One region of the Streptomyces sp. SID5643 genome, then DNA from elsewhere that is predicted to be linked to it. Evidence: riboswitches for the same ligand, from Rfam matches in the RefSeq annotation. Region 1 holds a riboswitch; each other region holds the start of a gene.
What was found. Region 1 has a riboswitch for cyclic di-AMP ahead of GTY56_RS06400 (M23 family metallopeptidase). Riboswitches for the same ligand answer to the same signal wherever they lie in the genome.

Region 1 (4,205 bases):
GGCGCGGCACCGAGTGGCGATTCGAGGGGCACGACGCCGGGGACGGCGAGCTGCGGCTCCGGTTCCGCGACGGCGACCTGACCGTCACGCTGCACTACCGCATGCCCTCCTCGACGGACGTCGTCGAGCGCTGGGTGACCCTGGACAACCGGGGGCCGGACGTCGAACTGCTGCGCGCCGACTCCGCGACCTGGACCCTGCCCGACCGCGACGCGTGGCGGCTGTCCCAGCTGCACGGCCGCTGGGGGGCCGAGTCACGCCTGACGCGCTCCGGCCTCACCCACGGCGAGAAGGTCATCGGCAGCCGCCGCGGCCACACCTCGCACCAGCACCTGCCGTGGGTCGCCCTGGACGCCGACGCCACCGAGGAGCGCGGCGAGGTCTACGGCTGCGCCCTGGGCTGGTCCGGGTCCTGGCGCATCTCCGTGGCCCAGCTCCCGGATGCGCGCGTGCAGATCACCGGCGGCGCGGGCTACGACGACTCGGGGCTGCTGACGCTGGCCACGGGGGAGTCGTACACGACGCCGGTCTTCGCCGGGCTCTGGAGCGACGGCGGTTTCGGCGGGGCGAGCCGCGCCTGGCACGCCTACCAGCGGGCGCATGTGATCCCGGACGCGGGCCGGGACCGGCCGGTGCTGTTCAACTCCTGGGAGGCCACCGAGTTCGACATCTCCGAGGAGCAGCAGCGGGCGCTCGCCGAGCGGGCCGCCGCCATGGGCGTCGAGCTGTTCGTGGTCGACGACGGCTGGTTCGGGGCGCGCACCAGCGACCGGGCCGGGCTCGGCGACTGGACCCCGAACCCCGACCGCTTCCCCGGCGGGCTGAAGCCGCTCGCCGACCACGTGCACGGCCTCGGCATGCAGTTCGGGATCTGGGTCGAGCCGGAAATGGTCAACCCGGACAGCGACCTGTACCGCGCGCACCCCGACTGGGTGCAGTACCAACCGGGACGAAGGCGGACGGAGTTCCGCAATCAGCTCGTACTCAACCTCGCCCGCGAGGACGTCCGGGAGTACCTCTGGGAGCAGCTCCACGGGCTTCTCGCCGGCGCTCCCGTCGACTACGTCAAGTGGGACTTCAACCGCTGCTTCACCGACGCCGGCTGGCCGGACGACCCCTACCCGCAGCGGCTGTGGATCGATCACGTGCGCGGCCTGTACGCCCTGCTGGACCGGCTGCGGGCCGCCCATCCCGGAGTGGCCTTCGAGTCCTGCTCGGGCGGCGGCGGGCGGATCGACCTCGGTGTGCTGAGCCGCACGGACCAGGTGTGGACCTCCGACAACACCGACCCGCTCGACCGGCTCGCCATCCAGCACGGCTTCAGTCAGATCCATCCGGCCCGGGTCATGGCCGCCTGGGTCACCGACAGTCCGAACGTCATGCTCAACCAGCGGGCCAGCTCCCTGAGGTTCCGGTTCGTCAGCGCCATGGCCGGGGTGCTGGGGGTCGGCGGCGACCTCACGCGGTGGACGCGGGAGGAACTCGCCGAGGCGCGGGAGTGGGTGGAGCTCTACAAGGAGATCCGGCCCGTGGTGCAACGCGGCGACCAGTACCGGCTGCGTCCCCCGCAGGGCGGACTGAGTGCCGTGCAGTACACCCTCGGAGACGAGACCGTCGTCCTCGCCTGGCTCCAGGCGCAGCGGTACGGCGAGCCCGTACCGGCTCTCCGGTTGTGCGCCCTCGACCCGGCCGCATCGTACGAATGCCTCGAAACGGGCGAAATTCACCGGGGAGCCGTGCTGCTTCATCACGGGCTGCGCGTGGGCCTGCGGGGGGATCTGGATGCCGCGGTCGTCCGCCTTAAGCGGAAGTAGCCGTTTCTGTCCGAATAAGGAGCTTAAACCGCTTAGGGATAACGTGCCCCGACTGTAAAGGAGATGGGGTCGGGGTGCGTGACCATCGTCATATTCGTGACGATCCGTTGTTGCCATGTGCACGTAATTCTCGTGTTGTTCAGGGCTGTTGAGGAAAGCGGGAGATCGGTAATCCACGCTCGGTGACCGCGGATGTGGCGACGCGTCAAAGCAAAACACCGTCACGGGCAACCGCAAGCTTGTCCGTTTGCGTCCTGGTCGCTTACGTTCCACACCAATCCGGACGGACGCCTAATCCTGCCGCCGACCGGAGCCCGCACACACTGACCCGACGTACGGCAGGAGCGGGGGACCCACAGGTAAGACGCCTGTTCCGGTTCCCGGAACGGCTTGGGGTTAAGCCGCGCCCCGGCGCGGCCGGGCATCTCCAGCCCGCACCCGACAGCTCACCTCGCAGGCGACGGAGAGGAATTCGTCATGCCCGCGAAGGGTAAGCACCGCCGTCCCAAGACCCAGCGTTTCACCCGCTCCATCGCCGTCGCCGGAACCGGCGGAGCCGCTCTCGCGCTGCCGCTCATGGGGGCCGCCGGCGCCCACGCCGCCACCCCGCAGTCGGCTCCGGAAAAGGCCGTCCAGTCCGCTCCGGCGGCCGAGAAGAAGGCCGCCGAAAAGGCCAATGGCCCCCGCACGTACACCGTGAAGGCCGGCGACTGTCTCGCGAAGATCGCCGACGATCAGAACGTCAGCGGCGGCTGGAAGAAGCTCTACGCGGACAACCGCGACGCCGTCGGCTCGGACCCGTCGCTGATCCACCCGGGTCTGAAGCTGTCGATCGGCAAGCAGGCCGCGAGCGCGCCGAAGTCCTCGGCGCCGTCCGCGCCGAAGGCCTCCGCCCCGAAGCCCTCGGCCGCGAAGCCTGCCGCCGAGTCGGCCCCGAAGGCGGAGCCCGCCGCGAAGCCGGCCGCCGCCAAGCCCGCCGCCGAGAGCAACGCGAGCGGCTACAGCCTCCCGGTGGCCGGTGCCACCGTCGGCACCCCGTACCGGATGTCCGGCAGCATGTGGTCCAGCGGCTACCACACCGGTGTCGACTTCGTCGTCCCGACCGGCACCTCCCTCAAGGCCGTCGGCGCCGGCACCGTCGTCTCCGCCGGCTGGGGCGGCGCGTACGGCAACCAGGTCGTCATCAGGCTGAACGACGGCCACTACGCCCAGTACGCCCACCTGTCCCAGCTCTCCGTCTCGGCCGGCCAGACCGTGACCGCCGGGCAGCAGGTCGGCCTGTCGGGCGCGACCGGCAACGTGACCGGACCGCACCTGCACTTCGAGATCCGCACCACGCCGGACTACGGCTCTGACGTGGACCCGGTCGCCTTCCTGCGCTCCCACGGCGTCTCCGTCGGCTGACCCACCGCACGACCACCTGCCTGACACGCGGCCGAAGGCCGGACCCCGATCCCCGGGTCCGGCCTTCGGTGTGTGCGCATGCCGTCGGCCGCGTCAAGGGATCGGTCAGGGCCCGGCACGAGGTGTGCGGCCGGCGTTTCAGTGCTCGAAGGCCGTCGTCGCCACTGGTACTGCCAGGAGAAGGCTGAGTCCGACCAGGGGGAGGCGGTCCAGCCACAGGATGGCGGCGAATTCGCGCAGTGTCGCGGCCAGCCAGTAGGCGGGGGAGGTCGGCGCGCCCACGACGTGCACGGGTACGCCGACGCGGCGGGCGAGCAGGGTCGTGCGGTAAACGTGGAAGCAACTGGTGACCACCGTGGCACGGCGGCCGGGAGCGGTGTCCTCCACGAGGGCCGCGCTGAAACGGAGGTTCTGCCCGGTGTTGACGGAGCGGTCTTCCCGCACGATCCGGCCGACGGGCACTCCGCGCTCGCGCAGATAGTCGGACATCGCGTCCGCCTCGGAGCAGACCTCGTCGTCGCCCTGGCCGCCCGAGACGACGAACACCACACCAGGCGTGTCCGGTGCGCGGGCGGCGTCGATCGCGAGGGCGCGCTCCAGCCTGCGGGTCAGCAGCGGGCCGGGCCGGTCGCCGTTGAGCCCGGCGCCCAGGACGACGACATGGGTGGTTCCCGGCAGGGGGGTGCTACGGCCCCGAACGTACACGTAGCCGGCGAAGACCAGGAAGAGCAGAGTGAGGTATCCCGCGGCCGCGTTGACCGCGACCACGAGGGCACCGAACGCCTCGCCGCCGACCACGTGGACGACCGCGTCGAGGCCGAGCACCGCCAGCACCGCGCAGCCGGCGGCCCCGGTCGCCAGCAGGGCTGCCTGCGGTCCGTAGCGCCGGACCAGGAGGACGCCGTCGGCCAGCAGCAGCATGCCCAGCGCGAGCGCCAGGAACAAGGCAGCGAAAGCGAGAACGGTGGCGATGGTCGGGTGGGCTGC
Region 2 (4,205 bases), on a different contig from region 1:
AGCTCGGCGAGGAGCAGGGCGGCGCAGGCGATCAGCGCGAGGACGAGCAGCGTGACGGTGGTCGTACGCAGGACGTCGGTGTTCTCCTCGTTCCACAGGTACAGGCGCGCGCTGTCGGCGCTGAGGAGTTCCGCCCCGGCCAGCGCGGAGACGGCGAGGGCGCCGGCCGCGAGCCAGTGGTCCCCGCGCCCCTCCTCCACCTGCCGGGGCTGGAAGCGGAACAGGGCGAAGCCGTAGAGCGCGAGGCCCAGCCAGAACAGCACCAGGGCCGCGTGGGCCAGCCAGGCCGACGTATCGGCTGCGGCGAGCGTGGCACCGAGTACGGCCAGCCCCTGGGTGGCCACGCAGCGCAGGAACACCGTGCCGCGCCGCCCACCGGCCTCCGCGGTGAGCAGCACCGCCCAGAGCAGCATCGCGAGCGCCAGCAGCGCCTCGGCAGGGGACTGCCGGCCGGCCGCGGAGAAGCCGGTGCCGAGGACGGCGGTCGCCGCCACGGCGGTGAGTGCGGCCGGTGTCTCCGCCCGCCACCCGCCGCGTGCCCGCTGGGCGAGGCCCGCGGCCGCCATCAGCCAGGCCGCGCAGGCCAGGGCGAGGACGATGCGGGAGAGGACCTCGTACCCCGCCGAGTCGAGACCGACCGACACGATGCCGGTCGCCAGCGCGTACGTCGACCACCAAGTGGCAAACGGGGAGGGACCGGACATAGCGCCGATGCTAGAGAGCGCCGCGCCCGTTACGAGAGGGGCACGCGCGCGTGCCCCTCAAAAGGCGTGAAGAGCCCTCTCAGGCCGGCCGCACCACGCTGTGGATGGCCGACTCGCCGTCGTAGTAGACCGACTCCTCGCGCACGTACGTGCCGGGCTTCGGGGCGTGGATCATCATGCCGTTGCCGATGTAGATCCCGACGTGGGTGACGTCGTCGTAGAAGAAGACCAGGTCACCGGGCTGGGCCTGGGAGAGCGGGACCGTGGTGCCGGCGTTCACCTGGTCGTAGGTCGTGCGCGGCAGGTCGACGCCCGCGGCCTTCCAGGCGGCCTGGGTGAGGCCGGAGCAGTCGTAGGAGCCGGGGCCGACAGCGCCCCACACGTACGGCTTGCCGATCTGGGCGCGGGCGAAGGCCAGCGCCTTGTCGGCCTTGGTGGCGTACGAGGAGTCGGCCGGGGGTGTCGGGGTGGACGAGCCGGAGCCCGCCGGTCCCGAGGACGAGGACCCGCTGTCCTGCTGCCGAGCGGCCTCCTCCTGTGCCTGTCGCTGCGCGGCCTGCTGCCGGGCCAGCTCGTCGGCCTTGCGGGCGGCCTCCTCCTGCTTCTGCTTCTCGATCGCCGCGAGGCGGGCCTTCTCCTCGGCGGTCAGCCTCGACATCAGCTCGCGCGCCTCGGCGAGCTTGCGCTGGACGGTCGCCTTGGCCGTCTTCAGATCGCCCTGCGACTCGGTGAGCGTCTCCAGGCTCTCGGTGGCCTCCTGGCGCTTCTTCATCGTCTCGGACTGCTGCGCGATGTAGTCGTCGACGGCCACCTTCTGGCGGCCCGTCATCCGGTCCATCAGCTGGGTCTGGTCGAAGTAGTCCTGCGGGGTGTCCGCGAGCAGGAACGTCGCCGTGTCCGGGGCGGCGGCGCCGGTGCGGTACTGGGCGGAGGCGAAGGACCCCAGCTCCTCGCGCGCCTCGTTGAGCTTCTGGGTGCGCTTCGCGACGTCGTCGATGAGGGCGTCGGCGCGTTTGCGCTGCTTCGCCGTCTTCTCCTTGGCCGCGTTGTACTTCTCGGTCGCCGACCCCGCCTGGCGGTAGAGGTCGTCGACCTTCTTCTCGACTTCTTCCAGGCTGGGCTTGTCGTCGGCCTCGGGAGCGGCGTTGGCCGACTGGGACAGCAGGGCCACGGAGGTGAGGGCCGCCGTTGCGAGGGCGGGGGTCCGTATGCCTGCCACGCGCGTACCCGTAGGACGCGACTTGCGGTGCGACGCCAAGGGAGGCGACTCCTTCCACGTTCCGCCTACCGAGTTAGCTGTCGGGTTCGGGCGGGTGGTTCGGAAGGTTTGCCCTACGGCTCTCTCCGCACAGGGAGTCGGGCCGATTCACCCCAGGTTCACGGTTGGGTCCCCGGCTCCGGCTGCCGCTGCGGCACACCGGACTCGGCGGAGGCCGCGCGGCCCGGCGACGTTCGCCGGTGGGGGTCATGCGGCCTGGTCGCACGGTAGCCAACTCGTGTGGCCCCTGTGAAGGTTGATGGGTGATATGCCCGATACATTTTCGTGACCTCGGTCATGAACGTTGCCGAGAGTGAACGATCGGGGGAGTTCGGTCATCCTTTGTCCATAATTGCGGGGGGTGTAGCACGCCGTGATCATGCGGTCATGGAGGGCGACAATGAGCCGCCGGCCGGTCGGCGGGGGGCCCGCGCGCCCGGCGATGTTCTCAGGGCGGCGGCGGGCTGTCAGTGGGGCGCCCTAGACTCGGAGAGCGATGAGCAGCCTCTTTGACGACAGCTTCCTGGCGAACCTCCAGGCCCAGCGGGGCCCCGCGGACGAGCCCCCGCCGCCGCCCGAGGACGATCACGTTCCGGAGCCGATTCCGGACGATCTGTTCGGCGGGAAGTTCGACGCGCCCCCGGACCGGGACGCCTACTACCGGGACGGCGCGCCCCGCCCGGTCGTGGACACCGCCGCGCTCCTGGAGGGGCTGAACGACAACCAGCGCGCCGCCGTCGTCCACTCCGGCTCCCCGCTGCTCATCGTGGCCGGTGCCGGCTCCGGCAAGACCCGCGTGCTCACGCACCGCATCGCCCACCTCCTCGCCGAGCGCGGCGTGCACCCGGGCCAGATCCTCGCGATCACCTTCACCAACAAGGCCGCGGGCGAGATGAAGGAACGTGTCGAGCAGCTCGTCGGCCCGCGCGCGAACGCCATGTGGGTCATGACGTTCCACAGCGCGTGCGTGCGCATCCTCCGCCGCGAGAGCAAGAAGCTCGGCTTCACATCGAGCTTCTCGATCTACGACGCCGCCGACTCCAAGCGCCTGATGGCCCTGGTCTGCCGTGACCTGGACCTCGACCCAAAGCGCTTCCCGCCGAAGTCCTTCAGCGCCAAGATCAGCAACCTGAAGAACGAGCTGATCGACGAGGAGGACTTCGCCGCCCAGGCCACCGACGGCTTCGAGAAGACCCTCGCCCAGGCCTACGCCCTGTACCAGTCGCGGTTGCGCGAGGCGAACGCCCTCGACTTCGACGACCTGATCATGACGACGGTCAACCTGCTGCGCGCCTTCCCGGACGTCGCCGAGCACTACCGCCGCCGCTTCCGGCACGTCCTGGTCGACGAGTACCAGGACACCAACCACGCCCAGTACGCGCTCGTGCGGGAGCTGGTCGGCACCTCCGAGCACCCCGTCGACGTACCGCCCGAGGCCGAGGTCCCGCCCGCCGAGCTGTGCGTGGTCGGTGACGCCGACCAGTCGATCTACGCCTTCCGCGGCGCGACGATCCGCAACATCCTCCAGTTCGAGGAGGACTACCCGGACGCCACGACGATCCTGCTGGAGCAGAACTACCGCTCCACGCAGACGATCCTCAGCGCCGCCAACGCGGTCATCGAGCGCAACGAGTCCCGCCGCCCCAAAAATCTGTGGACCAACGCGGGCTCCGGCGCCCGGATCACCGGCTACGTCGCCGACACCGAGCACGACGAGGCGCAGTTCGTCGCCGATGAGATAGACCGCCTCACGGACGCCGGCGAGGCCAAGGCCGGTGACGTCGCCGTCTTCTACCGCACCAACGCCCAGTCCCGTGTCTTCGAAGAGGTCTTCATCCGCGTCGGCCTGCCCTACAAGGTCGTCGGCGGTGTCCGCTTCTACGAGCGCAAGGAGGTCCGGGACGTCCTGGCCTACCTGCGCGTCCTGGCCAACCCCGAGGACTCGGTACCGCTGCGCCGGATCCTCAACGTCCCCAAGCGGGGCATCGGCGACCGCGCCGAGGCGATGATCGACGCCCTGTCCCAGCGGGAGAAGATCAGCTTCCCGCAGGCGCTCAAGCGCGTCGACGAGGCGTACGGCATGGCCGCGCGCTCGACCAACGCCGTCAAGCGGTTCAACACGCTGATGGAGGACCTCCGCACCATCGTCGAGTCCGGCGCCGGACCGGCCACGGTTCTGGAAGCCGTGCTGGAGCGCACCGGATACCTCGCCGAGCTCCAGGCCTCCACCGACCCGCAGGACG
Region 3 (4,205 bases), on a different contig from region 1:
CACACCCCGATCGGCTCCATGGCCGACCTGGACGCGGCGACCCTGGAGGACGCGCGGGCGTTCTTCCGCACCTACTACGCGCCGAACAACGCCGTGCTCTCCGTGGTCGGCGACATCGACCCGGAGCAGACCCTCGCCTGGGTCGAGAAGTACTTCGGCTCCATCCCCGGTCACGACGGCAAGCCCGCCCCGCGCGACGGCTCGCTGCCGGAGACCATCGGCGAGCAGCTGCGCGAGGTCGTCGAGGAGGAGGTCCCGGCGCGCGCCCTGATGGCCGCCTACCGGCTGCCGCACGACGGCACGCGCGCGTGCGACGCGGCCGACCTCGCCCTCACCGTCCTCGGCGGCGGCGAGTCCTCCCGCCTCTACAACCGGCTGGTGCGGCGCGACCGTACGGCCGTGGCGGCCGGCTTCGGCCTGCTGCGGCTCGCCGGGGCGCCCTCCCTGGGGTGGCTGGACGTGAAGACGTCCGGTGACGTGGAGGTGCCGGCCATCGAGACCGCCATCGACGAGGAGCTCGCCCGGTTCGCCGAGGAGGGCCCCACGGCCGAGGAGATGGAGCGCGCCCAGGCCCAGCTGGAGCGCGAGTGGCTGGACCGGCTCGGCACGGTCGCCGGCCGCGCCGACGAACTGTGCCGGTACGCCGTGCTGTTCGGCGACCCGCAGCTCGCCCTGACCGCCGTCCAGCGTGTGCTGGAGATCACGGCGGAGGAGGTCCAGGAGGTCGCCAAGGCCCGCCTGCGGCCCGACAACCGCGCGGTGCTCGTGTACGAGCCGACCGCCCCCGAAGCCCCCGCCGACCAGGACGAGAACGAGGAGGCGGCCCGGTGACCGAGCTCGCCACGATGGACTTCCACCCCCGGCCCCAGTCGGGCGACGCCAAGCCGTGGGCCTTCCCCGCCCCCGAGCGCGGCACGCTCGACAACGGTCTGACGGTGCTGCGCTGCCACCGCCCCGGCCAGCAGGTCGTCGCCGTGGAGGTGCTGCTGGACGCCCCCCTGGAGGCGGAGCCGGCCGGTCTCGACGGTGTGGCCACGATCATGGCCCGGGCGTTCTCCGAAGGCACCGACAAGCACTCCGCCGAGGAGTTCGCCGCCGAGCTGGAGCGTGCCGGCGCCACCCTCGACGCGCATGCCGACCACCCCGGCGTCCGGCTCAGCCTGGAGGTGCCGGCCTCCCGTCTCGCCAAGGGGCTGAACCTGATCGCCGACGCGCTGAGGGCGCCCGCGTTCGCCGACAGCGAGGTCGAGCGGCTGGTCACCAACCGCCTCGACGAGATCCCGCACGAACTGGCCAACCCCTCCCGCCGTGCCGCCAAGGAGCTCTCCAAGGAGCTGTTCCCGTCGGACGCGCGCATGTCGCGGCCCCGGCAGGGCACCGAGGAGACGGTCGCCGCGATCGACTCCGCGGCCGTTCGCGCCTTCTACGAGAAGCACGTCCGCCCCGCGACGGCCACCGCCGTCGTCGTCGGCGACCTCACCGGTATCGACCTCGACGCCCTGCTCGGCGACACCCTGGGGGCCTGGACGGGCTCCTCGGCCGAGCCGCGTCCGGTGCCGCCGGTGACCGCCGACGACACCGGCCGGGTCGTCATCGTGGACCGCCCCGGCGCCGTCCAGACGCAGCTGCTGATCGGCCGGGTCGGCCCGGACCGGCACGACCGCGTGTGGCCCGCGCAGGTGCTCGGCACGTACTGCCTCGGCGGCACCCTCACCTCCCGCCTGGACCGCGTCCTGCGCGAGGAGAAGGGCTACACCTACGGCGTTCGGGCGTTCGGCCAGGTCCTCAGGTCCGCGCCGGACGGCACGGGTGCCGCGATGCTCGCCATCAGCGGTTCCGTCGACACGCCCAACACCGGCCCGGCTCTGGAGGACCTCTGGACGGTGCTGCGCACTCTCGCCGCCGGGGGACTGACCGACGCCGAGCGGGACGTCGCCGTGCAGAACCTGGTCGGGGTGGCTCCGCTCAAGTACGAGACGGCAGCGGCGGTCGCGAGCACGCTGGCCGACCAGGTCGAGCAGCACCTGCCCGACGACTACCAGGCCACGCTGTACCGTCAGCTCGCCGCGACCGGCACCGTGGAGGCCACCGCGGCGGCCGTGAGCGCCTTCCCGGTGGACCGTCTGGTGACCGTCCTCGTCGGCGACGCGGCGCAGATCAAGGCGCCTGTCGAGGCCCTGGGCATCGGCGAAGTCACCGTCGTCGCGGCCGAGTAGCGGCACGCGCGCAGGGGCCCTGGTTGTCTTCAAAGGCACCAGGGCCCCTTTATGCCCGAATTGATATGGGAGTTGCCTGTCTGCCCTGTGGGATGCGCTACAAACACCTGGATTCGTTTGGGAATTGAAAGCGGCGCCGCTTAGCGTCGTCCGGGCTGTTCGTCAGGCAGTGCGCCGCACCCGCGGCACCGGACAGTCATCGCCGAGTCCCCGTACGGCGCGAGCCAGGGGAGCCGGGGACCCACCGCAGTCCCTGGGGTGAATCGGGCGCCCGCGCGAGTCGCGAGGGAGTCCGTAGGAGACCTTCCTGCTCCGAACCCGTCAGCTAACCCGGTAGGCGAGAGGGAAGGAAAGGACCAGCCACTACATGGCGTTCACTCGCGCCACCGGGAAGCACCGTCGTCCCAGCAGGATCCAGCGCGGCACCGCCCGCGCGGCGGGCGTCGCGGCCCTCGCCACCACCGGCGTGATCGGCACCGTGGCGGCCCCCGCTGCCTTCGCCGCCGAGCCCAGCCCCGAGCAGACCGGCCTCACCCCGGTCGTCACCATGGGCGACACCGTGGCCCAGCAGATCGACGCCCAGGCGATCGCGCAGCAGCAGGCCGCCGAGGAGGCCGCCGCCAAGCGGAAGGCCGAGGAGGCCGCGCGCAAGCGGGCCGCCGAGTTGGCCGAGAGGGCCAAGGAAGCGGCCGAGAAGGCCCGCGAGGCCAAGGAGCGCGCCGCCCGCGAGGCCGAGCGCAAGCGCCTCAACGCCTATGTGGCCCCGATCTCCGGCTCGTACGTCTCCACCAGCTACAAGGCCAGCAGCGGCCTGTGGTCCTCCGGCAGCCACACCGGTGTCGACTTCCACGCCGCCACCGGCACCTCCGTCCACGCGGTCGGGGCGGGCACCGTCGTCGAGGCCGGCTGGGGCGGTTCGTACGGCAACCAGGTCGTCATCAAGATGAACGACGGGACGTACACCCAGTACGGCCACCTGTCCTCCGTCGGCGTCTCGGTCGGCCAGCAGGTCACCCCCGGCCAGCAGATCGGCCTGTCCGGCGCGACCGGCAACGTCACCGGCCCGCACCTGCACTTCGAGGCCCGCACGAGCGCCGAGTACGGCTCGGACATCGACCCGGTCGCCTACCTCCGCTCCCACGGCGTGAACCTCTGACCGGAACCCCCGCGCCGTTCCCGAAGCCCCGGCTCCCCGAGCCGGGGCTTTCGGCGTTTACGGCGGTGGCCTGTCCAAAAAATATCCCTGGATTCCCGATGGCCGTCGGAAATTCCGGCTCATTGCAATAGAGTCACGGAACGGGCGCCGCTCGTCGGCGTTTCACGGGGATTAATGGGGAGGTCGGTCATGCGTATTCCCGCGCACTCGGTGTGCACGGCCATCCGGGACGACATCGTCGCGGGTGTCCTCGCGCGCGGCAGCCGGCTCACCGAGGAACTCCTCGCGCGCCGCTACGGCGTCTCGCGGGTGCCCGTCCGGGAGGCGCTGCGCACCCTGGAGGCCGAGGGCTTCGTGGTGACCCGCCGGCACGCGGGCGCGTGCGTGGCCGAACCCACCGAGCAGGAGGCGGGCGACCTGCTGGAGATGCGCATGCTCCTGGAGCCGCTCGGAGCGGCCCGCGCCGCCCAGCGCCGCACCGAGGCGCATCTGAAGGTCCTGCGCGGCCTGGTCCGGCTGGGCCAGGAGCGGGCCCGCCGGGGCAGCAGTGACGACCTGCGCTCCCTCGACGGCTGGTTCCACGAAACGCTCGCCCAGGCCTGTGGCAGCCCCGCACTGACCTCGATGCTCACCCAGCTCCGCCACAAGATCGCGTGGATGTACGCCGTGGACGCACCGGCCAGCCCGGTGGAGTCCTGGACGGAGCACGGCGCGATCGTGGACGCGGTGGCGCGCGGGGACGGCGAGCGAGCGCGGGCGGTCACTGCGCTGCACGCCGAGCGTGCCACCGGCGCGCACCGCCTGCGCTTCGGCTCCGGCAGGGAGCCCGCCGA

Region 2: linked by a shared signal. The riboswitch ahead of GTY56_RS33795 (C40 family peptidase) and the one ahead of GTY56_RS06400 (M23 family metallopeptidase) in region 1 are both predicted to bind cyclic di-AMP.
Region 3: linked by a shared signal. The riboswitch ahead of GTY56_RS00420 (M23 family metallopeptidase) and the one ahead of GTY56_RS06400 (M23 family metallopeptidase) in region 1 are both predicted to bind cyclic di-AMP.

Annotation. Positions count from the first base shown of each region.
Region 1 is NZ_WWIC01000052.1:105,868-110,072, forward strand. Features, by position in the region: gene GTY56_RS06395 (alpha-galactosidase) at 1-1,814, shown strand, start outside; cyclic di-AMP (ydaO/yuaA leader) riboswitch at 2,133-2,287, shown strand; gene GTY56_RS06400 (M23 family metallopeptidase) at 2,292-3,218, shown strand; gene GTY56_RS06405 (YdcF family protein) at 3,357-4,205, opposite strand, start outside.
Region 2 is NZ_WWIC01000314.1:33,042-37,246, forward strand. Features, by position in the region: gene GTY56_RS33790 (SLAC1 family transporter) at 1-704, opposite strand, end outside; gene GTY56_RS33795 (C40 family peptidase) at 784-1,962, opposite strand; cyclic di-AMP (ydaO/yuaA leader) riboswitch at 1,971-2,143, opposite strand; gene pcrA (DNA helicase PcrA) at 2,459-4,205, shown strand, end outside.
Region 3 is NZ_WWIC01000002.1:34,847-39,051, reverse strand. Features, by position in the region: gene GTY56_RS00430 (M16 family metallopeptidase) at 1-831, shown strand, start outside; gene GTY56_RS00425 (insulinase family protein) at 828-2,216, shown strand; cyclic di-AMP (ydaO/yuaA leader) riboswitch at 2,407-2,571, shown strand; gene GTY56_RS00420 (M23 family metallopeptidase) at 2,584-3,372, shown strand; gene GTY56_RS00415 (GntR family transcriptional regulator) at 3,562-4,205, shown strand, end outside.